2 regions of the Candidatus Enterococcus palustris genome follow, and region 2 is predicted to be linked to the other one. Evidence: a T-box and tRNA genes for the amino acid it is inferred to sense, from the RefSeq annotation. Region 2 holds a T-box; the other holds one or more tRNA genes.
What was found. A T-box is a leader RNA that pairs with one kind of tRNA and senses whether it is charged. The one in region 2 lies ahead of pheS (phenylalanine--tRNA ligase subunit alpha), so its partner is inferred to be a tRNA-Phe.
Positions count from the first base shown of each region.

Region 1: it has a tRNA-Phe gene. The T-box ahead of pheS (phenylalanine--tRNA ligase subunit alpha) is inferred to sense a tRNA for this amino acid. The anticodon was not compared.

Region 1 is NZ_CP147244.1:1,969,754-1,984,581, reverse strand. Features, by position in the region: gene ftsH (ATP-dependent zinc metalloprotease FtsH) at 1-92, shown strand, start outside; gene hslO (Hsp33 family molecular chaperone HslO) at 225-1,121, shown strand; gene dusB (tRNA dihydrouridine synthase DusB) at 1,134-2,138, shown strand; gene lysS (lysine--tRNA ligase) at 2,233-3,729, shown strand; rRNA gene A5821_RS09475 (16S ribosomal RNA) at 4,450-6,010, shown strand; rRNA gene A5821_RS09470 (23S ribosomal RNA) at 6,294-9,205, shown strand; rRNA gene rrf (5S ribosomal RNA) at 9,302-9,417, shown strand; tRNA gene A5821_RS09460 (tRNA-Val) at 9,432-9,504, shown strand; tRNA gene A5821_RS09455 (tRNA-Lys) at 9,511-9,583, shown strand; tRNA gene A5821_RS09450 (tRNA-Leu) at 9,596-9,677, shown strand; tRNA gene A5821_RS09445 (tRNA-Thr) at 9,713-9,785, shown strand; tRNA gene A5821_RS09440 (tRNA-Gly) at 9,794-9,865, shown strand; tRNA gene A5821_RS09435 (tRNA-Leu) at 9,880-9,965, shown strand; tRNA gene A5821_RS09430 (tRNA-Arg) at 10,064-10,137, shown strand; tRNA gene A5821_RS09425 (tRNA-Pro) at 10,148-10,221, shown strand; tRNA gene A5821_RS09420 (tRNA-Ala) at 10,232-10,304, shown strand; tRNA gene A5821_RS09415 (tRNA-Met) at 10,323-10,396, shown strand; tRNA gene A5821_RS09410 (tRNA-Ile) at 10,417-10,490, shown strand; tRNA gene A5821_RS09405 (tRNA-Ser) at 10,528-10,617, shown strand; tRNA gene A5821_RS09400 (tRNA-Met) at 10,678-10,751, shown strand; tRNA gene A5821_RS09395 (tRNA-Asp) at 10,807-10,880, shown strand; tRNA gene A5821_RS09390 (tRNA-Gly) at 10,893-10,963, shown strand; tRNA gene A5821_RS09385 (tRNA-Ile) at 10,968-11,041, shown strand; tRNA gene A5821_RS09380 (tRNA-Ser) at 11,061-11,148, shown strand; tRNA gene A5821_RS09375 (tRNA-Glu) at 11,158-11,229, shown strand; tRNA gene A5821_RS09370 (tRNA-Ser) at 11,248-11,337, shown strand; tRNA gene A5821_RS09365 (tRNA-Met) at 11,389-11,462, shown strand; tRNA gene A5821_RS09360 (tRNA-Asp) at 11,519-11,592, shown strand; tRNA gene A5821_RS09355 (tRNA-Phe) at 11,607-11,679, shown strand; tRNA gene A5821_RS09350 (tRNA-Gly) at 11,697-11,767, shown strand; tRNA gene A5821_RS09345 (tRNA-Ile) at 11,780-11,853, shown strand; tRNA gene A5821_RS09340 (tRNA-Glu) at 11,865-11,936, shown strand; gene licT (BglG family transcription antiterminator LicT) at 12,192-13,031, shown strand; gene A5821_RS09330 (beta-glucoside-specific PTS transporter subunit IIABC) at 13,180-14,828, shown strand, end outside.
Region 2 is NZ_CP147244.1:587,575-602,402, reverse strand. Features, by position in the region: gene pheT (phenylalanine--tRNA ligase subunit beta) at 1-1,482, opposite strand, end outside; gene pheS (phenylalanine--tRNA ligase subunit alpha) at 1,489-2,535, opposite strand; T-box leader at 2,650-2,860, opposite strand; gene A5821_RS02745 (winged helix-turn-helix transcriptional regulator) at 2,901-3,245, opposite strand; gene addA (helicase-exonuclease AddAB subunit AddA) at 3,313-7,113, opposite strand; gene A5821_RS02735 (PD-(D/E)XK nuclease family protein) at 7,106-10,684, opposite strand; gene lepB (signal peptidase I) at 10,822-11,367, opposite strand; gene A5821_RS02725 (LutC/YkgG family protein) at 11,491-12,222, opposite strand; gene A5821_RS02720 (LutB/LldF family L-lactate oxidation iron-sulfur protein) at 12,215-13,687, opposite strand; gene A5821_RS02715 ((Fe-S)-binding protein) at 13,699-14,460, opposite strand; gene A5821_RS02710 (cyclase family protein) at 14,700-14,828, opposite strand, start outside.

The DNA.
Region 1 (14,828 bases), 1.4 Mb from region 2:
AAGAAAAAGTTCAGTCAGAAACTAAATCTGATGATGAACGTAAAAATGATTCTGAATATGACCGTAATAACTTTGACGATCGTTACAAATAAAACATTTAGAGCATCCCTTTTACGGGGTGCTCTTTTCTTCAAGTTGAAATTATTTAGTTGAAAAAATAGCTAAATCCTAGTATTATCTGATAATGAGTCAAAAAACGAAGCAAGTGAGAAGAGGAAAATAAAATGGAAGATTACTTAGTAAAAGCATTATGTTATGAAGGATCGATTCGCGCTTATGCAGTTTGCGCAACAAATACAATATCAGAAGCACAAAAACGTCACGATACATGGAGTTCATCAACTGCAGCGTTAGGCAGAACAATGGTAGGTGCTCTATTATTAGGAGCTACTTTAAAAGGCGATGATAAGCTAACTGTAAAAGTCCAAGGTAACGGGCCAGCAGGAGGAATCGTGGTTGATAGCGATGGTAGTGGGAATACTAAAGGATACATAAAAAATCCTCATGTTAGTTTAACGTTGAATGAAAGTGGCAAAATCGATGTCCGTGGAGCTGTGGGGACTGAAGGGATTTTCACTGTAATCAAAGATTTAGGCTTGAAAGAAACATTTTCTGGGCAAACACCAATCGTTTCTGGTGAAATCGGTGAGGATTTTACCTACTTTATGGCTGTTTCAGAACAAATTCCATCCGCGATTGGTTTGAGTGTTTTAGTTGATACAGATGAAAGTGTAAAAGCTGCTGGCGGTTTTATGATCCAAGTCATGCCTGGAGCCGATGAAAAAACGATCGACTTTATCGAACAACGTTTGCAGGAAGTACCAATGATTTCTCGCTTGATTGATGAAGGGGAATCACCAGAAGGGATATTAGAACGTCTACTTGGCAAAGATGAAATCGAAATCTTAGAAAAAATGCCTGTTCAATTTAAATGTAACTGCTCAAAAGAAAAATTTGGCACAGCAATCATTGCAGTTGGTCTAGATGAAATCAATGCGATGATCGAAGAAGACCACGGAGCAGAAGCGGTTTGTCAATTCTGTGGTAACAAATATCACTATAGTGAAGAGGATTTAATTGAACTACGAGATGAAGCAATCAAAAATACGCGTGAAAAGTAGGAGAGATGCACTATGTGGAAAATAGGAAATGTCGAAATTCCAAATCGTGTTGTAGTAGCCCCAATGGCGGGGATTAGCAATGCTGCTTTTCGTGTAACGGTCAAAGAATTTGGTGCAGGCCTTGTTGTCTGTGAAATGATCAGTGACAAAGGCATTCAGCAAAGAAATCAAAAAACATTAGATATGCTCTATATAGATGAGAAAGAATACCCGTTAAGTGTACAGATTTTCGGTGGAGACAAAGAAAACTTGGTGGAAGCAGCAAAATTTGTAGAAGAAAATACAAAAGCTGCAATCATCGACATCAACATGGGCTGTCCTGTAAATAAAGTGATCAAAGCAGAAGCTGGGGCTAAATGGCTATTAGATCCGAATAAAGTTTATGAAATGGTAGATGCCGTTTCTTCTGCGATTGATTTGCCCGTTACGGTAAAAATGAGAACTGGCTGGGATGAAGAACACTTATTTGCAGTTGAAAATGCGTTAGCTGCTGAAAAAGCGGGTGCCTCAGCTATTGCAATGCATGGGCGTACAAGAGTTCAAATGTATGAAGGGCAAGCAAATTGGGATGTTTTAAAAGAAGTGAAACAACATCTAACGATTCCTTTTATGGGAAATGGGGATGTACGCACACCAGAAGATGCCAAACGTATGTTAGAGTATGTGGGGGCGGATGGTGTGATGATCGGTAGAGCTGCTTTAGGAAACCCTTGGATGATTCAACGTACAAAACAATATCTTGAAACAGGAGAGCTAATGCCAGAGCCGACTCCACGTGAAAAAATCGAAACGGCTAAAGTTCATTTACAACGATTAGTTGATTTAAAAGGTGAAAAAATTGCGACAAGAGAATTCCGTCAACATGCTGCCTACTATCTTAAAGGTATTCCGCGTGCTGCAAAAGTGAAAGCTGCAATCAATCAAGCAGAAACCCAACAAGCGATGGTTGATCTGTTAGAAGCCTTCGAAGAAAAAGCAGAAAAACATGCAGAAAAAGAAGCAATCGAAATAATCTAATAAAAAAAGCAGGCTGAAACAGAAATTCGGCTTGCTTTTTTTTGTTTCAATGTGGCATTATAAGGGTATGTGATTTCAGAATGGAGGAAATACAGTGGCAGATGAACAACAAGCGCATCAAGAAGATCTGAATGATCAAATGCTTGTGCGTCGTGAAAAAATGGAAAACTTACGTGAAGAAGGGATCGATCCTTTCGGGAAGCGTTTTGACCGAACACATAATTCAAAAGAATTACATGAACAATTTGACCAACATTCAAAAGAAGAATTAAATGAAATGGATTTATCGGCAAGTGTCGCTGGTCGTATGATGACTAAACGTGGTAAAGGTAAAGCAGGATTTGCTCATTTACAAGATCGTGAAGGACAACTTCAAATCTACGTGCGCAAAGACCAAGTCGGTGATGAAGCATATGAGTTATTTAAGCATGCTGATTTAGGTGATTTCTTTGGCGTAACGGGTCAGATCATGAAAACTGATACAGGTGAAGTGACAGTTAAAGCTAAAACGATTGTTTTGTTAACAAAAGCATTGCGTCCATTACCAGATAAATACCACGGTTTAACAAACATCGAACAACGTTACCGTCAACGCTATTTAGATTTAATTAGTAATAAAGATAGTTTTGACCGTTTCATGAAACGTAGCCAAATCATTAGTGAGATTCGCCGCTACCTTGACAGCAATGGCTATGTAGAAGTGGAAACTCCTGTTTTGCATAATGATGCTGGTGGTGCTACAGCACGTCCGTTTATTACCCATCATAATGCATTGGATATGGACTTATATTTACGTATCGCTTTGGAATTGCATTTGAAACGCTTGATTGTCGGTGGAATGGAAAAAGTCTACGAAATCGGTCGAGTATTCCGAAATGAAGGAATCGATACAACACATAACCCTGAATTTACTATGCTAGAAGCTTATACTGCTTATACAGATTACAAAGATGTGATGGACCTAACAGAAGGAATCATCCGTAATGCTGCAGACAAAGTTTTAGGAACAACAACGATCACGTATGATGGGCAAGAAGTTGACTTAGGCTCTGAATTTAGACGTGTACACATGGTTGACGCGATTAAAGAGCAAACAGGTGTTGATTTCTGGAAAGAAATGACTGTTGAGGAAGCTCGTTCTTTAGCAAAAGAACATAATGTAGAAATCAACGATAATATGTCAGTTGGGCACATTTTAAATGAATTCTTTGAAACATTTGTTGAAGAGACACTACAACAGCCAACGTTTGTTTACGGACATCCAGTAGAAGTTTCTCCTTTAGCGAAGAAAAATCCAGAAGATGGTCGTTTTACCGATCGTTTTGAACTATTTATAGTAGGAAAAGAATTTGCCAATGCATTTACTGAGCTAAATGATCCTATCGATCAGCGTGGACGTTTTGAAGACCAAGAAAAAGAACGTGAACAAGGAAATGATGAAGCTCATGGTGTAGATGAAGACTTTATCGAAGCCTTAGAATACGGATTACCGCCAACCGGTGGGCTAGGAATAGGAATTGACCGTTTGGTAATGCTCTTAACAGATGCTCAATCGATTCGTGATGTACTATTATTTCCAACAATGAGATAAAGTATGAAAGAGTAGATTATTTATTGATAATCTACTCTTTTTTATTTTCTGAAAAAATCCAGATAAAAGGTATAGAAACTAACTATTCGAAGTGTTAAAAGCGAACAATAAAGAACAAAAGTAATAAAACAATCGGTAACGAAAAAAAGTTTGAAAAAAGTGCAAATTTTAGTTGACCTAAGCGTATAATCTTGGTATATTATATCTTGTCGCAAGGCACTGATGAAACACGCCGAACGATAGGAATAATATAACAATCCAAGTTTGAAAAAACTTTGGAAATCAGGTGAAAAACTTGTTGACAAACAATGATTAACCTGATAAACTAGTGAAGTTGTCGCAAGAAACAAAGACAGCTGAACGAAAAATAGAATAACATTTCAGGTTTTAAAAAAACTTGAAAAATCAGGAAAAAAGTTGTTGACAAATAACAAACAACCTGATAAACTAATGAAGTTGTCGCGAAACATTCGATAGCATCGAGCGGAAAAAACTTTGAAACTTTTTTAAAAAAAGTGTTGACATCAAATCGAAGATTTGATATGATATAAAAGTTGCTGCGAGGTAACACAGTAGACCTTTGAAAACTGAACAAAGTAAGACGAACCAAATGTGTAGGTTGTTTTTACAACGGTAAAAACAAACAACAATTTTTAACAAAGCGAAGCAATATGCTAGCAAACAAATGAGCTTAACAATCTTCGGATTGTGTTCAACTTTTATTATGAGAGTTTGATCCTGGCTCAGGACGAACGCTGGCGGCGTGCCTAATACATGCAAGTCGAACGCTTCTTTTCTACCGAGTGCTTGCACTCATTTGAAAAGAGGAGTGGCGGACGGGTGAGTAACACGTGGGTAACCTACCCATCAGAGGGGGATAACACTTGGAAACAGGTGCTAATACCGCATAACAGTCGACACCGCATGGTGTTGATTTGAAAGACGCTTTCGGGTGTCACTGATGGATGGACCCGCGGTGCATTAGCTAGTTGGTGAGGTAACGGCTCACCAAGGCCATGATGCATAGCCGACCTGAGAGGGTGATCGGCCACACTGGGACTGAGACACGGCCCAGACTCCTACGGGAGGCAGCAGTAGGGAATCTTCGGCAATGGACGAAAGTCTGACCGAGCAACGCCGCGTGAGTGAAGAAGGTTTTCGGATCGTAAAACTCTGTTGTTAGAGAAGAACAAGTAGGAGAGTAACTGCTCTTACCTTGACGGTATCTAACCAGAAAGCCACGGCTAACTACGTGCCAGCAGCCGCGGTAATACGTAGGTGGCAAGCGTTGTCCGGATTTATTGGGCGTAAAGCGAGCGCAGGCGGTTTCTTAAGTCTGATGTGAAAGCCCCCGGCTCAACCGGGGAGGGTCATTGGAAACTGGGAGACTTGAGTGCAGAAGAGGAGAGTGGAATTCCATGTGTAGCGGTGAAATGCGTAGATATATGGAGGAACACCAGTGGCGAAGGCGACTCTCTGGTCTGTAACTGACGCTGAGGCTCGAAAGCGTGGGGAGCAAACAGGATTAGATACCCTGGTAGTCCACGCCGTAAACGATGAGTGCTAAGTGTTGGAGGGTTTCCGCCCTTCAGTGCTGCAGCTAACGCATTAAGCACTCCGCCTGGGGAGTACGACCGCAAGGTTGAAACTCAAAGGAATTGACGGGGGCCCGCACAAGCGGTGGAGCATGTGGTTTAATTCGAAGCAACGCGAAGAACCTTACCAGGTCTTGACATCCTTTGACCACTCTAGAGATAGAGCTTTCCCTTCGGGGACAAAGTGACAGGTGGTGCATGGTTGTCGTCAGCTCGTGTCGTGAGATGTTGGGTTAAGTCCCGCAACGAGCGCAACCCTTATTGTTAGTTGCCATCATTCAGTTGGGCACTCTAGCGAGACTGCCGGTGACAAACCGGAGGAAGGTGGGGATGACGTCAAATCATCATGCCCCTTATGACCTGGGCTACACACGTGCTACAATGGGAAGTACAACGAGTCGCTAGGCCGCGAGGTCATGCAAATCTCTTAAAGCTTCTCTCAGTTCGGATTGTAGGCTGCAACTCGCCTACATGAAGCCGGAATCGCTAGTAATCGCGGATCAGCACGCCGCGGTGAATACGTTCCCGGGCCTTGTACACACCGCCCGTCACACCACGAAAGTTTGTAACACCCGAAGTCGGTGAGGTAACCCTTGTGGAGCCAGCCGCCTAAGGTGGGATAGATGATTGGGGTGAAGTCGTAACAAGGTAGCCGTATCGGAAGGTGCGGCTGGATCACCTCCTTTCTAAGGAATATTACGGAAACTTACACATTCGTCGACACTTTGTTCAGTTTTGAGAGGTTTACTCTTATAAAAAAAGCGAATCGCTTGATTTTCTTTTTTATATGATTTCTCTCAAACGAATTGTTCATTGAAAACTGGATATTGAAGTAAAAAAGTAATCAAAACAAACCGAGAACACCGCGTTGAATGAGTTTTTTAATTAAAATAGTTCGAATGCTTATTTTATTGGTGACGCCTCTATCGCTAGAGAAACGAACCAAACAAACTGACCGTAAGGTCATAAGGTTAAGTGAATAAGGGCGCACGGTGGATGCCTTGGCATTAGGAGCCGATGAAGGACGGGACTAACACCGATATGCTTTGGGGAGCTGTAAGTGAGCTATGATCCAGAGATTTCCGAATGGGGAAACCCAACATCTTTTATAGGATGTTACTTGCCAGTGAATACATAGCTGGTTAGAGGTAGACGCAGAGAACTGAAACATCTTAGTACCTGCAGGAAGAGAAAGAAAATTCGATTCCCTGAGTAGCGGCGAGCGAAACGGGAAGAGCCCAAACCAACAAGCTTGCTTGTTGGGGTTGTAGGACTCCGTTGTGGTAGTCTGTCAAGATAGTCGAAGAACCTGGAAAGGTTCGCCAAAGTGGGTAATAGCCCCGTAGACGAAATGTTGGCAACACCTAGGAGGATCCTGAGTACGGCGGAACACGAGAAATTCCGTCGGAATCCGCGGGGACCATCCCGCAAGGCTAAATACTCCCTAATGACCGATAGTGAACCAGTACCGTGAGGGAAAGGTGAAAAGCACCCCGGAAGGGGAGTGAAATAGATCCTGAAACCGTGTGCCTACAACAAGTCAAAGCCCGTTAATGGGTAATGGCGTGCCTTTTGTAGAATGAACCGGCGAGTTACGATTGCATGCGAGGTTAAGGTGAAGAGCCGGAGCCGCAGCGAAAGCGAGTCTGAATAGGGCGAATGAGTATGTAGTCGTAGACCCGAAACCATGTGATCTACCCATGGCCAGGTTGAAGGTGTGGTAAAACGCACTGGAGGACCGAACCCACGTACGTTGAAAAGTGCGGGGATGAGCTGTGGGTAGCGGAGAAATTCCAAACGAACTTGGAGATAGCTGGTTCTCTCCGAAATAGCTTTAGGGCTAGCGTCGAAGTTAAGAATGATGGAGGTAGAGCACTGTTTGGACTAGGGGCCCATCTCGGGTTACCGAATTCAGATAAACTCCGAATGCCATTCATTCATATTCGGCAGTCAGACTGCGAGTGATAAGATCCGTAGTCGAAAGGGAAACAGCCCAGACCACCAGCTAAGGTCCCAAAATATATGTTAAGTGGAAAAGGATGTGGGGTTGCACAGACAACTAGGATGTTGGCTCAGAAGCAGCCACCATTTAAAGAGTGCGTAATAGCTCACTAGTCGAGTGACCCTGCGCCGAAAATGTACCGGGGCTAAACATATTACCGAAGCTGTGGATCACACCTCTGGTGTGATGGTAGGAGAGCGTTCTAAGGGCGTTGAAGGTCGATCGTGAGGACGGCTGGAGCGCTTAGAAGTGAGAATGCCGGTATGAGTAGCGAAAGACGGGTGAGAATCCCGTCCACCGTATGACTAAGGTTTCCTGGGGAAGGCTCGTCCGCCCAGGGTTAGTCGGGACCTAAGCCGAGGCCGATAGGCGTAGGCGATGGACAACAGGTTGATATTCCTGTACCAGTTGTTTTTGTTTGAGCAATGGAGGGACGCAGGAGGCTAAGGAATGCATGCGACTGGAAGTGCATGTCCAAGCAGTAAGTCTTGAGTAGAGTCAAATGCTTTACTCTATACGGACAAGCTGTGATGGGGAGGGAAATAATAGTACCGAAGTTCCTGATGTCACACTGTCAAGAAAAGCTTCTAGTGAGAAAACAACTGCCCGTACCGTAAACCGACACAGGTAGTCGAGGAGAGTATCCTAAGGTGAGCGAGCGAACTCTCGTTAAGGAACTCGGCAAAATGACCCCGTAACTTCGGGAGAAGGGGTGCTGACTTCGGTCAGCCGCAGTGAATAGGCCCAAGCGACTGTTTATCAAAAACACAGGTCTCTGCAAAATCGAAAGATGAAGTATAGGGGCTGACGCCTGCCCGGTGCTGGAAGGTTAAGAGGATGGGTTAGCTTCGGCGAAGCTCAGAATTGAAGCCCCAGTAAACGGCGGCCGTAACTATAACGGTCCTAAGGTAGCGAAATTCCTTGTCGGGTAAGTTCCGACCCGCACGAAAGGCGTAACGATTTGGGCACTGTCTCAACGAGAGACTCGGTGAAATTTTAGTACCTGTGAAGATGCAGGTTACCCGCGACAGGACGGAAAGACCCCATGGAGCTTTACTGTAGCTTGATATTGAGTGTTTGTACCACATGTACAGGATAGGTAGGAGCCGATGAACCCGGAACGCTAGTTTCGGTGGAGGCGCTGGTGGGATACTACCCTTGTGTTATGAACCCTCTAACCCGCACCACTTATCGTGGTGGGAGACAGTGTCAGGTGGGCAGTTTGACTGGGGCGGTCGCCTCCTAAAGAGTAACGGAGGCGCCCAAAGGTTCCCTCAGAATGGTTGGAAATCATTCGCAGAGTGTAAAGGCAGAAGGGAGCTTGACTGCGAGACTTACAAGTCGAGCAGGGACGAAAGTCGGGCTTAGTGATCCGGTGGTTCCGCATGGAAGGGCCATCGCTCAACGGATAAAAGCTACCCTGGGGATAACAGGCTTATCTCCCCCAAGAGTCCACATCGACGGGGAGGTTTGGCACCTCGATGTCGGCTCGTCGCATCCTGGGGCTGTAGTCGGTCCCAAGGGTTGGGCTGTTCGCCCATTAAAGCGGCACGCGAGCTGGGTTCAGAACGTCGTGAGACAGTTCGGTCCCTATCCGTCGCGGGCGTTGGAAATTTGAGAGGAGCTGTCCTTAGTACGAGAGGACCGGGATGGACTTACCGCTGGTGTACCAGTTGTTCTGCCAAGGGCATTGCTGGGTAGCTATGTAGGGAAGGGATAAACGCTGAAAGCATCTAAGTGTGAAGCCCACCTCAAGATGAGATTTCCCATTTCTTTAAGAAAGTAAGACCCCTGAGAGATGATCAGGTAGATAGGTTGGAAGTGGAAGTGCAGTGATGTACGGAGCGGACCAATACTAATCGGTCGAGGACTTAACCAAAGTAACGAAATAAAAAAGTTTTTTCGGAATGTTTGATTACTACTTCAATCCAGTTTTGAGTGAATAATCACTCAACTTAATAGTAACAACACCCAGTGTGGTGGCGATAGCGAGAAGGATACACCTGTTCCCATGCCGAACACAGAAGTTAAGCTTCTTAGCGCCGATTGTAGTGAAGGGTTTCCCTTTGTGAGAGTAGGACGTCGCCACGCTAAAGTGTTGTCTTGGAGGTTTAGCTCAGCTGGGAGAGCACCTGCCTTACAAGCAGGGGGTCGGCGGTTCGATCCCGTCAACCTCCATTTTTTGAGCCGTTAGCTCAGTTGGTAGAGCATCTGACTTTTAATCAGAGGGTCGCAGGTTCGAGCCCTGCACGGCTCATAGAAATATTTTGCGGGTGTGGCGGAATTGGCAGACGCACTAGATTTAGGATCTAGCGCCTTACGGCGTGGGGGTTCAAGTCCCTTCACCCGCATTTTTAGTCTCGTTTTAATACTAGGCGATTATAACGCCGGCTTAGCTCAGTTGGTAGAGCATCTGATTTGTAATCAGAGGGTCGAGGGTTCAAATCCTTTAGCCGGCATCCAGACTGCGGAAATAGCTCAGTGGTAGAGCACCACCTTGCCAAGGTGGGGGTCGCGGGTTCGAACCCCGTTTTCCGCTTTGCTTGTTCTTTCGCCGGGGTGGCGGAACTGGCAGACGCACAGGACTTAAAATCCTGCGGTGAGTGATCACCGTACCGGTTCGATTCCGGTCCTCGGCATTGCTTTGAGACACTATGAATGGCAATTGTAAAATTGACAGAATAGATGTTAACAAGTACGAAGCAGATGGATACATCTGACTTTGATCCTTGTTTTAGCACCCATAGCTCAACTGGATAGAGTGCTTGACTACGAATCAAGAGGTTAGGGGTTCGACTCCCTTTGGGTGCATTTGTAAATACGGGAAGTAGCTCAGCTTGGTAGAGCACTTGGTTTGGGACCAAGGGGTCGCAGGTTCGAATCCTGTCTTCCCGATTTATTTTGTGGGGCCTTAGCTCAGATGGGAGAGCGCCTGCTTTGCACGCAGGAGGTCAGCGGTTCGATCCCGCTAGGCTCCATTAGTACTTTTATATTTTCGCGGTGTAGCTCAGCTGGCTAGAGCGTCCGGTTCATACCCGGGAGGTCGGGGGTTCGATCCCCTTCGCCGCGATATTTCTTTTTAAGAGCCAAGGACCTTTAGCTCAGTTGGTTAGAGCAGACGGCTCATAACCGTCCGGTCGTAGGTTCGAGTCCTACAAGGTCCATTGTAGTGACGATATAATTAATAGTACTTTTTATTTCGGAGGATTACCCAAGTCCGGCTGAAGGGAACGGTCTTGAAAACCGTCAGGCGGGTAAAACCGTGCAAGGGTTCGAATCCCTTATCCTCCTTACAAAGTTCCTATAAAGGAATAATGTTACTTTTTCTATAAGATTACTTGTAGATATTATCGCGGGGTGGAGCAGTCAGGTAGCTCGTCGGGCTCATAACCCGAAGGTCGTAGGTTCAAATCCTGCCCCCGCAATTGCTTTTAATATTTAGTTAAAGGCGTAAGTAATAAAGTGATGCAATACATTTTTGGTTTGGTAGTTCAGCTGGTTAGAATGCCTGCCTGTCACGCAGGAGGTCGCGGGTTCGAGTCCCGTCCAGACCGTTTTAAAGTATTGCGGGTGTAGTTTAGTGGTAAAACCACAGCCTTCCAAGCTGTTGTCGCGAGTTCGATTCTCGTCACCCGCTTTATGGGCCTATAGCTCAGCTGGTTAGAGCGCACGCCTGATAAGCGTGAGGTCGATGGTTCGAGTCCATTTAGGCCCATTTTTTAAATTATTTTCTTGGGGAAGTACTCAAGTGGCTGAAGAGGCGCCCCTGCTAAGGGTGTAGGTCGGGAAACCGGCGCGAGGGTTCAAATCCCTCCTTCTCCGTTTCATAGCGGCCCGTTGGTCAAGCGGTTAAGACACCGCCCTTTCACGGCGGTATCACGGGTTCGATTCCCGTACGGGTCATTTTTTAATATTTATACCGGAGGATTACCCAAGTCCGGCTGAAGGGAACGGTCTTGAAAACCGTCAGGCGGGTAAAACCGTGCAAGGGTTCGAATCCCTTATCCTCCTTATTTTGAAATTTTAAGTTCTTAGATACTTGAAATAGTCAAATACTATTATCGCGGGGTGGAGCAGTCAGGTAGCTCGTCGGGCTCATAACCCGAAGGTCGTAGGTTCAAATCCTGCCCCCGCAATTGCTTTTAGAGTATTTAAAAGCGAGAGTAATATAGTGATGCAATACTTTTACCTTGGTTTGGTAGTTCAGCTGGTTAGAATGCCTGCCTGTCACGCAGGAGGTCGCGGGTTCGAGTCCCGTCCAGACCGTTTCATTAATTTTTGGCGCAGTAGCTCAGTTGGTAGAGCAACGGATTGAAGCTCCGTGTGTCGGCAGTTCGATTCTGTCTTGCGCCATTTCAAAGAAGAAACATGCGGGTGTAGTTTAGTGGTAAAACCACAGCCTTCCAAGCTGTTGTCGCGAGTTCGATTCTCGTCACCCGCTTTTTTTCTTTAAGGGCCTATAGCTCAGCTGGTTAGAGCGCACGCCTGATAAGCGTGAGGTCGATGGTTCGAGTCCATTTAGGCCCATAAATTCAAAAGGCCCGTTGGTCAAGCGGTTAAGACACCGCCCTTTCACGGCGGTATCACGGGTTCGATTCCCGTACGGGTCATGTATTCAAAACATTTTGCTAACGGCTGAATGTTTTTTTATTTTTTTAAAAAATAATTTTATGAAAACGTTGACATCGTTGCTGTAATAAGGTATTCTATGCTTGTACACAACAAGTAAATAAATGGATAGTGATTGTTTAAATACAAGCTAAACCTAATTTTTCCAATGAGGAGGAGATTCTTCTTTTTTGGAAAGGTTGGGTTTTTCTTTTTTTACAATTAAAGGAGATAGATGCGAAGAAGGGAGTGAAAAGATGATTATTCAAAAAATTTTGAATAATAATGTTGTGATTACGTTGGATGTGAATGAACAAGAACAAATTGTGATGGGACGTGGTATTGCATTTAAAAGAAAAATTGGCGATTTTATTCCAGAAGAACAGGTTGATCAAATATTTCGTTTGGCTAATCAGGATGTTTCATTGAAGTTTCAAGAGTTGTTGGAAGAGTTGCCTTTAGAAGTAATGCAGTTATCGGATGAAATTATTAAGTATGCCAAGACAAAACTTGGTAGAAAGTTAAACGATACGATCTTCATTTCTCTAACCGATCATCTTCATACAGCTTTAGAACGAATAAGGCAAGGAATAGAAGTGAAAAATTTTTTGCTATGGGACATTAAACGTTTTTTTGCAGATGAATATTTTATTGGCAGTAAAGCTGTAGAGATGGTCAAGGAAAAATTTGATGTACAACTAACTGAAGATGAAGCTGGATTTATCGCTTTACATCTGGTCAATGCGGAGATGGATGAAGAAGTTGGCAATGTTTATGCACTAACAAAAATTATGCAGGAAATTACGAATATTGTTAAATACCATTTCAAGATTACTTTTAATGAGGATTCTGTCTATTTTTATCGTTTTAGTACTCATTTAAAATTTTTCGCTTACCGTTTATTAAATCATAAAGAATTTCATGGTGCAGATGATGGAGAATTGTATGAAGTAATCAAGAAAAAGTATCGTAATGCATATAATTGTGTAAATAAAATTTCTGAGTTCTTAACTGAAAGTTATCACTATAGTGTTTCTAAGGAAGAGAAAATGTATTTGATCATTCATATTGCACGGGTAGTGCATACGAATCGTTAGCAAGGTTACTAAATTTTAGCATAGATTACGAATAGGATGAAAGGTGGGTAGGATTATCAACAAAAGAAAAAATTTGGATAGTGACATTAAGTTGGCTAAACCTTCAAAAGTAAAGTATTAAAAAAACGAAACTTTGGAGGAACAAAAAATGGGAAAATATCATGATTTAGCAGAAAAGATTGTTAACAATGTAGGTGGAAAAGAAAATATTAATAGTTTGACACATTGTATTACACGCTTACGTTTTAAGTTGAAAGATGAATCAAAAGCAAATGACGATGTTCTAAAAAATATGGACGGCGTTGTGACTGTAATGAAGAGCGGTGGACAATATCAAGTGGTAATTGGGAATCATGTACCAGCCGTTTATGAAGATGTTGTAACTATTGCTGGGATTTCAGCAGATGCAGAGCAAGAGTCATCTGGGGGCAATCTATTCAATCGTTTGATTGACATTTTAAGTGGGTGTTTCCAACCATTCTTAGGAGCGTTAGCTGCAGCAGGGATGGTAAAAGGTTTAAACGCATTACTTGTTTTCTTGAAATTATATTCAGCTACTTCTGGAACTTATACAATGTTAAATGGTATTGGTGATGCGATATTTTACTTCATGCCAGTGATTTTAGGTTATACAGCAGCTAGAAAATTCAATTTAAACCCAATGGTGGGTATTGTGATTGGGGCAGCTCTTTGTTACCCTACAGTGCAAGGAAGCGCCTTACAAGCAGCATTTGAAACAACTGCTGGGGCTGGTGCAGCAGCGCCTTATAGTTTATTAGGCTTACCTGCTTATGATACATTTTTAGGTATTCCTTGGGTAGGTGCTGGTTATACGAGTAGTGTTGTACCAATCATATTCATTGTTGCTTTTGCAGCACAAATTCAAAAACTATTCAAAAAACTTATTCCTGAAGTTGTTCAGACTTTCTTAGTACCATTCTTTGTATTATTGATTGCATTACCAGTTGGTTTCTTAGTAATCGGTCCAATCATCAGTATGTTGACAGATTTACTAAGTGCTGGGTTCCAATCTTTGATGGGCTTCTCACCAGCATTATATGGCGTTATTCTTGGTTTCTTCTGGCAAGTATTGGTTATTTTCGGTTTACACTGGAGTGTTGTACCGCTTGCTATTATGCAAATTACACAAGAAGGAGCAAGTCAAGTATTGGTTGGTTCTTTTGCAGCAAGTTTTGCACAAACTGCAGTAGTTATGGCAATGTTCTTTAAATTAAAAGATGCAAAAATGAAAGCGCTATGTCCTCCAGCAATCATTTCTGGAATTTTTGGAGTAACTGAGCCTGCAATTTACGGTATTACTTTACCAAGAAAAACACCGTTCATTTTTTCAATGATCGGAGCAGCAGTTGGTGGTTTGTATTTAATGATCAATGGGGTAACTTCTTATACAATGGGCGGATTAGGAATTTTCGGTGTGTTAAACTTTATCAATGGTGATGATGCGAGTGGAATGATTCATTCTTTCGTTGCAATCTTGATTGCTGTCGTAATTGGTTTTACATTAACATTCTTCTTCTGGAAAGATGATACAGTTGTAGAAGAAGTAACTGAAAATAAAAAAGCTCAAAAAGCAATAAAAGAAGCCGTTTTAAGTCCAGTTAAAGGACGTGTTTTACCATTAAGTAAAGCAAGTGATCAAGCATTCGCACAAGGTGCTTTAGGAAAAGGTGTTTTGATCGAACCAACAGAAGGCGTTGTTAGAGCACCATTTGATGGCACAGTTATGACATTATTCCCAACATTACATGCGATTGGTTTGATATCAGATCAAGGGAT
Region 2 (14,828 bases):
TGCTACAGTTTCCCCTTTTGGTAAAGTAGATGGTAGGTTATCATAACCGTAAATTCGCGCAACTTCCTCGATCAAATCCGCTTCAATCTTGATATCCCAGCGTCTAGGAGGAACCATTACATTGAATTTATCCTGATTAAGTTCATAAGTAAATCCTAGTGTATCGAAAATTTCGCTAACAATTTCTTGATTCATCTCAGTTCCTAAATATTCATTGATTCGCGAAACCGTCACACTGACCGCGACCTCTTCAATGGTTAGATCAGATCCAATTGCTTTCCCTGAAACAACTGTTCCATTAGCTAACTTAGCGATCATAGCTGCAGCTATATCCCCTGCTTCACCAATCGTTGCATGATTGATGCCTTTTTCAAATCGACTGGAAGATTCACTACGTAGATTAAATTCTTTGGAGGTTCTGCGAACTGAAAGTGAATCGAACAAAGCAAATTCCAAAGCAACCGTTGTTGTTTCATCCGTAATTTCTGAATCGGCTCCACCCATTACACCAGCTAATGCTACAGGCTTTTCCCCATTAGTAATGACGATGTTTTCAGTCGAAAGTTTTCGCGTTTCACCGTCTAAAGTAACGATTTCTTCTTCTGGTTTCCCACGTCTTACTAAAATATTTTTACTTTGTAATTTGTCATAATCAAATGCATGCAGTGGTTGTCCAAATAATAAAAGAATATAGTTTGTTATATCCACTACGTTATTAATCGGACGAATTCCTTCATTCATCAAACGTGTTTGTAGCCACATTGGGCTTTCTGCAATTTTAACATCTTTGATAATTCTGATTTGATAAGCAGGGACATCTTTTTTATCTTCAACTTCTACGGATATATATTCAGCAGCATTTTCGCTAGCGTCTTCTTCTAAAACTTCATCGTTAAATTTAGGTGTTTGACGGTAAATAGCCCCTACTTCATAGGCAACACCGCGCATACTTAGCGCATCCGCACGATTTGGTGTAATTGACAATTCGATAATATGATCATCCATATCTAAATAGGAAAAGACATCATCACCATTAACAGCATCTTGCGGCATATAATAAATTCCTTCAGAATAAGCTTTAGGAATAACACTATCGGAATAACCTAATTCTTGTAAAGAACAAATCATACCATTTGAAACTTCGCCACGCATTTTCCCTTTTTTAATTTTTTGGTTACCAGTAATGCGAGATCCTGGTAAAGCTACGATCACTTTGATGCCAACTTTAACATTTGGCGCACCACAAACAATTTGCGACAATTCTTCTTCACCGATATCCACTTGGCAAATCGACAGATGATCTGAATTAGGATGAGGAACACATTCTTTGACCTCACCGACAACTATTTTTTTCAATCCTTCTTCTGGTACTTCAATTCCTTCAACTTCGATTCCTGTTAAAGACATTTGATCCGATAACTCTTTAGCAGAAATTTCTGATAGGTCTAAATATTCACTTAACCATTTATAAGATACTAACATCGTCGATTACTCCTTTACCTTGAACTGATTTAAGAAACGTAAATCATTTTGATAAAAATTACGAATATCATTCACACCGTAACGTAACATCGCTACTCGGTCTGGCCCTAAACCAAATGCAAAACCACTATACTCATTTGGATCAATTCCTGACATAGATAAGACATCCGGATGAACCATACCAGCTCCTAAAATTTCAATCCAGCCTGTTTGTTTGCAAACATTACAACCTGAACCGCCACATTTGAAACAACTTACATCAACTTCAACTGAAGGCTCTGTAAACGGGAAATAGCTTGGACGTAAACGAATCTTACGATCTTCACCAAACATTTTCTTCATGACTACTTCCAAGGTTCCTTTAAGATCCCCCATCGTAATATTTTTATCGATGACCAAACCTTCGATTTGGTGGAATTGATGACTGTGAGTAGCATCATCAGTATCTCTACGGAATACTTTCCCTGGTGAAATCATACGTAAAGCGCCTTTTGAAAAGTCATGCTTTTCCATCGTTCTAGCTTGTACAGGCGATGTATGTGTACGTATCAAAATCTCATCTGAAATATAAAATGTGTCTTGCATATCTCGAGCTGGGTGATCTTTAGGTAAGTTCATGCGCTCAAAGTTATAATGATCAGATTCAACTTCATAACCTTCTACAACTTGATAGCCCATACCAACAAAAATATCTTCAATTTCTTCCATTACTTGAGATAATACATGGCGAGTTCCGTGATCCATTTGCTTACCTGGGAGTGTTACATCAATTGTTTCTTGTTCTAAAGCAGCATTTAAAGCGGCACTTTCTAGAACTTCTTTTCGTTTTTCTATAGCTTCGGTCAAAAGATCTCGAATTTCGTTAGCAAAACCTCCCACCACTGGACGTTCTTCAGCGGATAAATCTTTCATCCCTCTCAGCACTTCTGTAATAGGGCCTTTTTTACCTAAAGTTTCGACTCTGATTTGGTTTAGTGCTTTAAGATCTGCTACATTTTGAATACTAGCCAATGTTTCATCTCTCAATGCTTCTAATTGAGCTTTTAATGTCATTTTTCTATCCCTTTCCTTTGCTTAATGTTTGAACTGAGCCTAAATAGTAGAGCAAAAGTCGAACAAACTCATTCAAGCTTTAATAAAAATAAAAAACGATAGCTCGCTCCTCTATCAAGGAACGAGCTATCGTGTTACCATCCTACTTCATGACAAAAAATCATGCACTCAATTCTTATAACGGCTCTCACCGGTCTGCTCTATATTAGAACAAACAAACTCCGGAAGTGAACTTCATTTTTCGATTACGCAACCCGTTTACAGTCTAAGACAGGTTTTCCCTTTTCGCATCAGCCAAATTACTCGTTTCCATCTACGTTTTTTTTATTCAATTATTTACAGTTTACAAGAAATTAAGTCTCAGGTCAACTGCATTCTTCAGCGGTAACCCATTTTTCTGCCCAATGCTGGATTTGTTCCATTGCTTGTTGTAAGTCCTTGCCTTTATTTGTGAGGAAATATTCTAGACGGCTACTCTCATCACAGCGGACTGCTTTTGAGATGATTCCTTCTCCTTCTAACTCTTTCAAGCGTTCTACTAACACTCGATCGCTTAGCTCAGGAATCTTTTGTCTTAACTCACCAAATCGTTGAGGACCATTTTCCAACAAGACATCAATAATCAAACCATTCCATTTTTTTCCTAAAATCGCAAAAGCTTTTTCAAATTTAGGACATAGTGAAAATTCGGTTGTTTTTACTTGCTCCATTTTCCTCACCTCGTGAACTGAGTATAGCACACAACTTACAATTTGTAAGTAGATTTGCTTTCATTTTTTAATCCATTTTTTCAATAATTTGTTCTTTGTCCATGTCAATAATGATTCCAGCCGACAATAACACTAGAAACACTTGATTTACTTGCTTGTTTGTTGCTTGGGCTAACGCTTTTCGGTATAAATTCAGCTGACCTCTATAACGTTGGATAATTTTTTTGATTTCTTTTGTATTTTCACTGTCCAGTACAAAGTCTGTTTTATAATCATAAAGAATACAACTTTCTTCTTTTTCGATGTAGCCATCGATCATTCCGTGAATCAACAAATCATCTTTAGTTTCTTTAGGATAATCTTTGATTAGGTCTTCTGCCTTCAATAACATTGAAAATGGCTGCTCACGGATAACTTGATTGGGCGTTTCTAAAAGTTGTTGACCTAAGCTCGTTTGATAAAAAGCTAGAACTTGATCGATATTGATTCGTTTTGCCACATTTTCTTGGATAATTTTTGTTTGAACTAGTTCATCGATCAAATGAAGGATACTCTCTTTGGTTGGTTCTTTCTTTAAATCTAATAGTTGCAACAAGTAATGTGTTGCTGTTCCGATTTCTACTGGAGACGGCGTTCTAATCGTTTCAATAAATCTCGGCTTACCTAACTCCCCTTCACTCATCCGGTGAATGATCATCGATGTCGGTTGTAATGTATTCTTTTCATTTACTTCGATCTTAGCAATTTCTTTATTATCAGGATCTTCAAAAATACGTTTGATTTCTGATACCGATTGATAATTTGTCGTTTTTGTTGAAAGTTGATAGGGGTAGTCATAATTTAAACGACATAACCCTTTTTCAATAGCTGTTGCATCACTCTTTGCAGCGTTTTCTACTTTTGTAGAACTTGTCTCAAAGAATTGAAGCGCTGCAAATCGTTCCTGAATTGTTTTTTCTGTCATAAAACTAAGGGTAAATCCTGCAGGATGTTGTGAGATACCAGCTACACTTTCAGTTATAAATTCAGTCTGAAATTCTGCCATTCTCTGATGACGAATCAAAGTCATTCCTACCCAGTTCATCAAACTACTTTTACCTTGTAAACGATTTTCCCCAGGCAAAACTTTTGTCTGAACATCAGCAACCTTCAACCATTCTTTAAAAGTTGCCTCTTGGTCATTATAAGACCCAACAAGATAGAGTTTTTGTTCTGCTCGCGTTAAGGCGACATATAATTTACGCATTTCTTCTGAAAGTAATTTTTTTAATTTTGCCTGTTTAATCGCTAGAAATGGCAAGGTTTCATAAAGTACTCGGTCTGTCTGATCAAGATAACGAATTCCTACGCCTAAGCGATCATCAAAAATATAACGTTCATTCAGATCACCAAGATTGAATTCTTTGGTCATATCCAAAACAAAGACTACTGGAAACTCTAGTCCTTTACTTGCGTGAATCGTCATCACCCGAACAGCATTTTCTTCACTTAAAATAACTGGTTCTGCCAAATCCTTATCTTTTTCCTGCATTTTCTCTATAAAACGAACAAATTGGAACAACCCACGGAAACTAGTTTTTTCATAACTTGCTGCTCGATCAACTAATGCAAAAAGATTAGCCTGTCGTTGTTTCCCAGCTGGCATTCCACCGACGTAATCTAAATACGCAGTATCTTGATAGATTTGCCAAATCAATGTGGCTAATTGATTTCGTCTAGCAATTTCACGCCATTTATCCAGTAATTCAGCAAAATTCTTTGTTTTTTCCTTTAATGATTGTTGTTTTTGATTCTCCGTATCTCTTTGATTAAACGTTAAAAAGGCTTCGTAATAAGAACTCTTTTTAGCAGCTAACCGAATCTCAACTAGCTCATTTTCTTTCAACCCAACTATGGGTGAACGTAACACCGCAGCTAAAGGAATATCTTGATACGGATTATCAATGATTTGTAAAAGGGCCACCATCGTCTGAACTTCAGTTGCTTGAAAATAATTTTGCGCATCATTGACTTGAATTGGAATTCCAGCTATTTTAAATATTTCAAGAATCGTTAAATTATTTTTCTTGGTTGGTGTTAATAGCACGATATCTTTATACGTCAGCGGACGATTTTCTTTGATCGATTTATCATAGATCAAAAATTTATTATCAATCAATTCTCTGATTTTTAACGCTGTCATATGCAGTTCGCCTTCCGTTTTATCTTCTAGGAGCAATTGAGGCGCATTTGCTAAATCCACTGTTTCTTCCGACTTCTCTGATTTTTTTTCATAAATCAACAGTTCTGTATCATAATTTTCAGCTTCATCAAATTGATCAAATCCGTGAACAAGTTGAGCAGCTTCGTCATATGCAATTTGTCCAACTCTTTCATCCATCAATTGTTCAAAAACTAGATTAGTAAAATCTAAGACATTCTTTCTGGAGCGGAAATTCTCAGCTAAAACAATCCGTTTACCCTCTTTATTTTTTCCATATTGATTATATTTTTCAATAAACAACGTGGGATCAGCTAGACGAAATGAATAAATCGACTGTTTCACATCCCCTACCATAAACAAATTCCCTTCATCGGCTGATGGTCTTCTCAACCAATAAAGAATCGTTTCCTGCAGTCGGTTGATATCCTGATACTCGTCAACCAAAACTTCATCAAACTTCTCTCGATAGTACTTGGAAGCTTCTGAAGCAAACCATTCGCCTGCCTCTTTTTTTGCTAAAATTGCTAACGTAAAATGCTCTAAATCATTAAAATCAACTAGCCCTTTTCTTAGCTTTTGCTGGCTATAAGTATCAATAAATGCTTTTCCTACCTTAGCCATTTCCTGAACAAGTGGTTTTGACTGCTCTAAAATCTCCTTCATTTGCTCTGGTGACAATGTAAACAAGTTCGTTAAAATATCATTGATAGCTTTCTTGTTTTGTTCACGTAAAGTCTTAGCTTGAGCAGCTATTTCTTTTAATTCTTCTACACGTATAGATGGGTATCGTTCAAATGTAACTGTTTTTGAAATTTCAAAACCTGATTCTAAATCATTATCTGCTAGTTGACTACTGAAGGTTTCCACAAACTCTTTTTCGTTTCTAGCAAGGATAGCTATTTTTTCAAGCTTTTCTTCACCTTCTGTCAACTGAATCATCTCTTCATAACGATCTACACAACGGAACAGCGTTTCCATCATTTGAGGCTTTAAATACTCTTGAAACAGAGCTGATTCGCCTAATTGGCCCTCTAAACGGTAACTGTCTGCCAAGTGAGCTAGCCATTCCTCTGGATCTGGATTAGCTCTAGCAAATTCATATAAAGAAAAAATCAATCGAGTTAGTCCATCGTCACTCCGATCATTGGAAAAGTTACTTGTCAATTGATAGAACGCTTCACTGTCCTCACTGTAGAATCGTTCTCTAAGCTCATCCCAAACATCCTCTTTCAAAAGTAACATCTCAGTCTCATCAGTCAGTAAACGAAAAACTGGGTCTATTTCAATCAAGTAGTAAAAACGACGAATCACCGTTAGACAAAAAGCGTGTAATGTGCTGATATGAGCTGTAGGAAGTAAGCTTAATTGTTTAATAAAATGTTGTTTTTTTTCTTGTTCACTTTCATTTGTGATTGCCTTTTGTAAAGCACTCTGGATTCTTTCTTTCATTTCTTTCGCTGCGGCTTCTGTATACGTTACAATCAATAATCGATCGATATCTACACCGCTTTTAAGTTTCTCAATGACCCTGCGAACAAGGACGGTCGTTTTTCCAGAACCAGCAGAAGCAGAAACTAAAATATTTTCATCCCCATCAAAGACAGCTTGCCATTGATTATCCGTAAATTGTTCGTTTTCCGGACGCAAAGGTATTGTTTTACTCATTGATAGTTCCTCCTTCCTGCTCGCTTTCAACCAAGCGATCCATCACTTCTTTTTTAGACAATGTTTCGATTCGATTATAATTATTTTCTTTCAGCATCACATCAAAATTACAAACACTTTTGAATGGACAAAAACGGCAGGCAATCCGTTCTTTTCCTTGATATGCTGGATTTAAATCGATTTTCCCGCTAGTAACTTTATTACCTGCTTCAATAAACTTACTACGGTTATGTGTCAACAATGCTTCTAATTCAGGCTCTGTCACGAACTTATCTTCTTGACGACGCCCTGGTTTGATCATTTCTTTCGCGGATTCTTCGATTGGAAATATCAAAGAAGTCTGTTTGGCTTGTAAACTTTTGTCTAAGTTTTCAAGTAAAATTGGATCATTCAATAACAAGCCATCAAACTGAAATTTCTTTAAAAGTTGTTGTTCTTTTTTCTCTTCTGTTTCATAAGGAAGAATTGGATTATGGACATGGAGATAAAATGAACCCGCAGGTTTGGCCGACTGACCGACCAAGTTTACAGCATCCATCAAAGCCACATCCAGATAGGTCAGCATCTGCATCGCTAAACCATAATAGGCTTCTGTAATATTGAACTTCTTGTGACTCGATTTATAATCAATGACTCCTAAGTATGTAGAATCAGGCGTCACTAATTGATCCAATCGATCGATTTTCCCTCTAACACTGATATTACCACCATTTTGCAGCGGTAATTCTAATCCTTTAATTCCTTTTTGGCTGGCGATTTGACCAAATAATACCTCTGTCTGAACAGTTGTCATCCCGCTTCGTTCACTTTGGCGTTTCAAAGCCCAGCTAACTTTTTTGATGGTTTGCCCTAATTGGTATCGGATATAGTTCATCCGGCTAGATGTATCTAGAATTGAAAATTTGATTTCACCAAACACAGCGTTTAGAATTTGTTCTGTAAATTCGTTTACTTCTCGATCAGTTAACTCAGATAATTGTTTATTCTGCATAATCAGCAATTTAAAGAACTGATCCAATGCTTCATGAAAGAAATCACCCGTTGCAGCTGGCGATAATCCAAAAACATCTCTTTCCTTTAAGCCTAACCCAAAGCGTGAAAAATATTGATATTGACAACGATAAAAGCTTTCCATTCGTGAAACCGATGTATAAATGTGTTTTGTATATAGTTCATCAGCAAGATGTTCTTCTAGATTTTCCGGCAAATTCTGATGGCTGAGACTTTCAAAGACATGCTGTGCCAATGGCGCCTCAGAATGCTTCATTAATTCACGTTCCAACGCAAGCCAAAAAGACAAAATGCCTTCTTGTGTTTCCTTTTTTTGCCGCTTGAGATTTGTCAAATCACTGATCAGTGTTCGGTATGTCCCTATATGTTCTAAGCTGATTTGTTCATCATCTAAGATCGTAAGAGCATTTCTTTGCTGCATTCGTATCCCTAAGTCTCTTTGAATATTTGTTAGATAAGTAGATGCTTTCACATCTTTCGCAGTATCTTTTACACGAGGATAGGAAAAATATAAACGTTCAGTGGCTGAGGTAAAAAGGATATAAGCATTCAACGGTTCTCTAGCAATACTTTTTCTTGTATCATTCAATAAAAATTGTCCGTCATCTAAATGACCATTAACAAATTGCCGTTCCTCATCTGATAGCAAAGTTTTGTTATCAAACTTCTGTGGTAAAACTTGATCCGTCAAACCAATTGCAAAAACGATTTTCGCTTGACCAGGCCGCGCTAAATCAATTGATCGCACTTGTACTTGGTCAATAGCTGTTGGTACTTTATTATAACGTAGTCCCTCTAAACCACTAGAAAAAATTTCTTCAAATAAATCTAGATCGAAGTTTTCTTTTCCGTAAATCGTCACATATTCATCTAATAACGTCATCAAAGCTTCCCAAGTTTGCTCATGATTGCGGGCTTCTTCTAACTGTCCGCTCTCAATGGCTTGGTTACGCCACATCATCAATTGCTTTTCTACCCCATTACGCACTAAGAAACGATAAAAACAGTCTGCTGCTTCGATTCCAGTATTCGCTTTTTGAATCTGTTTGAAAAAAGCAGGGATTGTTTGTTGGATCATGTTTCTTACAGCATTTGAGTCTTTTTCGATCACTTCAGTATCGTCTTGCTCCTCCGCTTCAAAGTCATAGCGAATAAAATGCCAGTTCTTAGCCTGCTCCCAGTGGTAGCCTTCGTAGCCATATGCCAAGACAACATTTTCCGTCACGTCGATTTTTCGACGCCATTCATTTCGCTCGATTAGCCATTCTTCAACGGTCACTTGATCTCCCAACGGGAAAAATAATTCTGTTCTTAAAAAACGCAATACATCTCGATAACGATAATGATACGTATGGATTGCGAACAACGATTGAATAAACTCAACTAATGGATGCTGCTCCATTGCCATATCTCGGTCTAAATAAACGGGAATTTCATGCATCGCAAACAGAGGTTCAATCATCGTCTCATAGCTATCCAATTCTCGTGTTAACAATTGAATATCTTTGTAACGATACTTTTCTTCTGTAACCAATCTCCTAATTTCCTTAGCAATATGATTGATTTCTTCTTTAGGATTTTCTGCACACCAAAATTGAAGATGATCATCACTGAGCCCTTGTCTTTCTATTTTAGGATGATTTTCTTGAACCTCAGCCCAGTATTTTTCAAGTGTTTGAAGACTATTATTGGTAACTAAGACTTTATTTTTTTCAATATAATCGGGCAGTATTGCCACATTTGAGTTTCTAGCTAATTGGTACAACTTGTGGTACGTTGTACCTGTTTCATAAAATAAGTTCATTAACTTCGGTAGTTCGTTCGGATATTTTTTGTCCAATACTAGTGAAATTTTGACTTCGCCACCACGACGCATCAACGTTTCAATCAATTTCAACTCTCTTGCTGAAAACGTGTGATACCCATTGATTACAAATAAAACGTTACGTAGATCTTTTGTCTCTAGATACTCCGTCAAAAAATTAATAATTTCTGCTGATTTTATACCATACTGGCTCATGGTTTCTTCAAATTTTGAAAAAACTAATTTAATATCTTGGATCTTTAATTGTAAATCCTGTTCTTTACTACCCGAATCAGATTGGGATAAATACCCATACAACTCATCTAAATCAATATTTCCTTCTTTCATTTCTTGATATAAATCGAATAGTTGCTGAATAAATCCCGATTTATTGACCTCTCCACGAAAGACTTTTAACGCTTCTTCGTTTTCCGACAAAATTTTTCTGAAAACCATTGCAGCGCCGGCTTCTGAAAGAACTTCTGAACCGTAAAATTGCGTATGTTGTAAAAAGTACCATGCCAATCGGTAAAAACTAAACACTTGAAAGCGCATCGTTGCGATTGAATCACTTTGACTATTTTGGCTATTTTTTATTCGTGTTAAGGCATTGATTTCTTGCTCAAATTTCATGTGGTTTGGCACTAGGTAGAATACTTCATGCGTATTGTCTTCCTCTAACCACTGTATAGAAGCTTGTATTAAGGCTTCTTCTAAATCCATCTCAGCAGTTCCGCGGATAAATTGTAAACTCATTTTGTCACATCCCTCATAAATGTTTCATGTTCTTAGTTTATCATAAATCAACTTATAATACGGCTTTCATTATTTAACAAAAAAAGCCTCTTATTTAAAAGAGAGCTTTCTTGTATTATCATTAATGAAATCTATTGTTAAATTGTTCCAAAACGGTTCAACGGCCATAAAACAAACTTAACATCACCTGAGATTTTATCTTTATTAATAAAACCAATCATTCGTCCATCTTTAGAATTTCTGCGATTATCACCCATCACAAAATATTCACCTTCTGGAACCTTCTTCTCACCTGTCACTTCACTTAAAGTAAAATCAAGGGTAAGTGGCAATCCATCTGTCACTTCGGCTTTGAATTCATCAAGGTAAGGTTCTTTGACTTCTTTGTCGTTGATATATAAAACATCATTTTTATATTCGATCGTATCACCTGGCAAACCAATCACGCGCTTGATATAATTCTTTTTTGGCTCATCAGGTGCTGGAAATGTCACAATATCAAAACGTTTGATTTCTGTATTTTTTAATGCGATCACTCGTTCACCATCAGCCAATGTAGGGTCCATCGAATGCCCCTTAACCACGACTGGTGTAAAAACGAACTGTCTTAATAAAAATAGTAGTGCTGCTAAACCAACAAAAAATAAGATTGTATGTAATAACTCTTTAGACTTCAAATTCATTCCTCCAAAAAACTTGCTTTCTATAGTTTACCACAAACATTCAAATTCCTACAGTATTCTTTTCTTTTTAACTAATTTTTTAAAACAACCTTTAATAACTGGTTTAATTAGACATATTTCACCTTACCTATCTTTTACAATAATGTAGTACACAGCAAGTGGTCCGTGGAGCCCAACTACTAACTGCATTTCAATATCCCCTGAATTCGACGGTCCGGAAATAAAATGGATTGCGGAGCCAATTTTTTCGCCAGTTGCTTGTTTTTCTGCATAATAAGCCGCTACTTGAGTTGAACGAGGGACGATTTTACTCATAGGAATAATCGAAATATAATGTTTGGGTAAAAAATGTAATGAACGACCTTGGCCAGCATTTGTTTCAACTACTACTGAGCCTGATTCAGCTAACAAAAATTCAGCAAATGCTATAGCGATATTTGCGCTCTGAGCATTAGTGATATTGACTTCCCTTTGTTCTTGACCTTTTTGCCAAAACAGGAACTGCTCATTTCTTTTGTCTGAATAGTTTGCTTGAGTAAATTTTTCCAATCCATACTCTGAAAAACGTTCATCAATTGGTAACAAAATATTCCCTTGTCCCAATTGAACTATTAATTGTTCTATTGTGTTCTCCAACTGTGATTGGGTTGTTTCTATTAGTTTTGTGTTGATCTTTTCTACTCTTTTTTTAGCAATTTCCAGCAACTCTTCAGCTGATTTATCTGATAATGTTGTTTCTGGCAGATCATTGATTGGATGAAATGGATGATCTTTGACATTTTGACGTTCAATTCCTAACTTCTCTCTTAAATTCTCTAAAAAGGATTCTCTATTTTGTATATTGGCATTAGTCATTTTGCTCACCTGCTTTATGCTTTTTATACCAACTTCTAAAATTTTCAGAATTTTTGGGTGGACGGGGGAGATCTCTAACATCTGTCCAACCTTTAACCAATCCAGGACCTTTTGCTACATACCCACCATATTGAAACATGTTGTCTACTGTAATATCTTTTTTCTTACTTAACGGTCCCAAACCTGCATGATCAACTTTCATTGCTAGTTTGAATAAACTTGGTGTAGCTGTTGCCTTACCTACAACTCTCATTTGAAAATCATCAAATCCGTGCTGCATTTTTAATTCATCTGTCATAACTTTTCGATGTTCGATCAAGAGTTCATGTAATGGTATTTTTACCGGACAAGTATCTGTACAAGCACCGCACAGACTAGAAGCATAAGGTAGTTCTCCAAATTGTTTGTACCCACCTAAAACTGGTGATAATACAGCACCAATTGGTCCAGGATAAATCGAACCATATCCATGCCCGCCGATATGTCGATAGACTGGACAAACATTGAGACAAGAACCACAGCGAATACATTGTAATACTGGCTCAAAAGCCGTTCCTAATGCATTAGAACGACCGTTATCCAAAATAACAACATGAAATTCTTCTGGACCATCTGACTCATCTTCATTTTTGATTCCAGCAAACGTCACATAAGTTGTTAGACTTTGACCAACCGCACTTCTTGCTAATAAATTATCTAGCACCTCTGCTTCTTTCATACTAGGAACAATTCGCTCCATTCCCATTAACACAATCTGAGTTTTTGGAATACTAATCGTTAAATCGGCATTACCTTCATTCGTATTTAAATTGATCATGCCGCTATCCGCAATCGCAAAGTTGCAGCCCGTAATACCTATTTCCGCCTCTAGGAAAAATTTGCGCATTACTTCTCTGGCACATCTTGCTAAATTAACTGGATCATTATCTCCTTTGTAGCCTAACTTATTCTCAAAAACTTGTCGAATCTGTTCACGATTTTTATGAATACTTGGGAAAACAATGTGAGAAGGTTCATCCCAGTCATCCATTTGTAAAATAAACTCAGCTAAATCAGTTTCCATAACACTTACACCGTTCAACTCTAATAACATTGGATCGATGTCAACCTCAGTGGTCACCATTGATTTTGATTTTACAACTTTTTTTGCTTTCTTATCTAAGACAACTTGTTTTACATATTCAGTGGCTTCTTCTGCTGTCTTTGCAAAAAAAACTTTTCCACCTTTTTGCGCTACCTGATCGCTAAACTGTTCCAAATAATCAGGTAGATAAGAAATCGTATGTTTTCTGATTTGTTCTCCTAAATCGCGCCATTTTTCCCAATGCCCAAGTTCTTCTCTAGCCCCTTCACGTTTGATCCACTGATCATCTTGAGCCTTCGCTACAGCTTTTTGCATAAAAACATCTTTTCTGCTATCTTCCAATCGTTCTTTAAATGGTTTTGAACTAGTCGTTAATCCCACAATCTCTCCTCCTAGATGAGTGTCATTCGTTTTGGCTGATCCATGCGTTTATTATTCACTTGTTGATTTAGAACTTCTGCAATATGCATAATTTTGATTTGCTTTCCATCTCGATTGAATTTGCCTCCGATATTCATCAAACAACCCATATCTGCGCTGATCAAAATTTCTGCCTTAGTATCGATTACGTCATTCATTTTTTCTGTGACCATTTGTTCAGATATTTCCGGCATTTTTACTGAGAAAGTTCCTCCAAATCCACAACAGTTCTCTATATGATTTAATGGAACCATTTCTAAACCCTCGACATGATCTAATAAGACAAATGGGGCTTCTCGCTCCTTCAAAATTCTCGTCATATGGCAGGAACGGTGGTATGTTGCCTTTGCATTCAACGTAGCGCCAACGTCTTTCACGCCCAACACCCGATAAAGAAATTGACTAAATTCAAATGACTTAGCTGCTAGTTTTTCAGCCTTTGGGCCATAGATAGGATCATCTTTTAAGAAATGTTCGTACTCTCTTAACATTCCTACACAAGAACCAGCTGGTCCGACTACGTATTCTGCCTCCTCGAAGCAATCGATTTGATTTTTTAAAGTGGCATAACTCTCTTTTATATATCCGCTATTATAAGTCGGTTGCCCGCAGCACGTTTGTTTATCTGGTAATGATGTCTCACAACCAAAACGCTCTAATACCTCCACCATCGCCTGCCCTACATTAGGGAATAATAAATCAACAACACATGTAGAAAAAATACTTACATTCAAAAAAATGCCCTCCTCGTATAGTTGCACGAGAAGGACAAATCAGTCATCAATATAGTCAACAATAACATTGGCATATACATTCGTTTTTACTAGAGTAAAAGCCGATTACTAGTCCTGTCATCATACAACTTAGAATCAAAATCATTTTGTAATAATTACTATACAACAATTATTCTATCAATGATCAGGCTATTTAGCAATCAATTTCTGTATGCTTTTTCGCATACTTACATCGTATTTCAGTTTGGTAATATAGCAAACGAACGTACTGGAAAGCCAGGTGCGTTCAACACATTGGGAAAACTAGTCAAAATAACACTGCCGACCGATGGAACTTGATCCAAATTACGCATCACTTCAACTTGGTA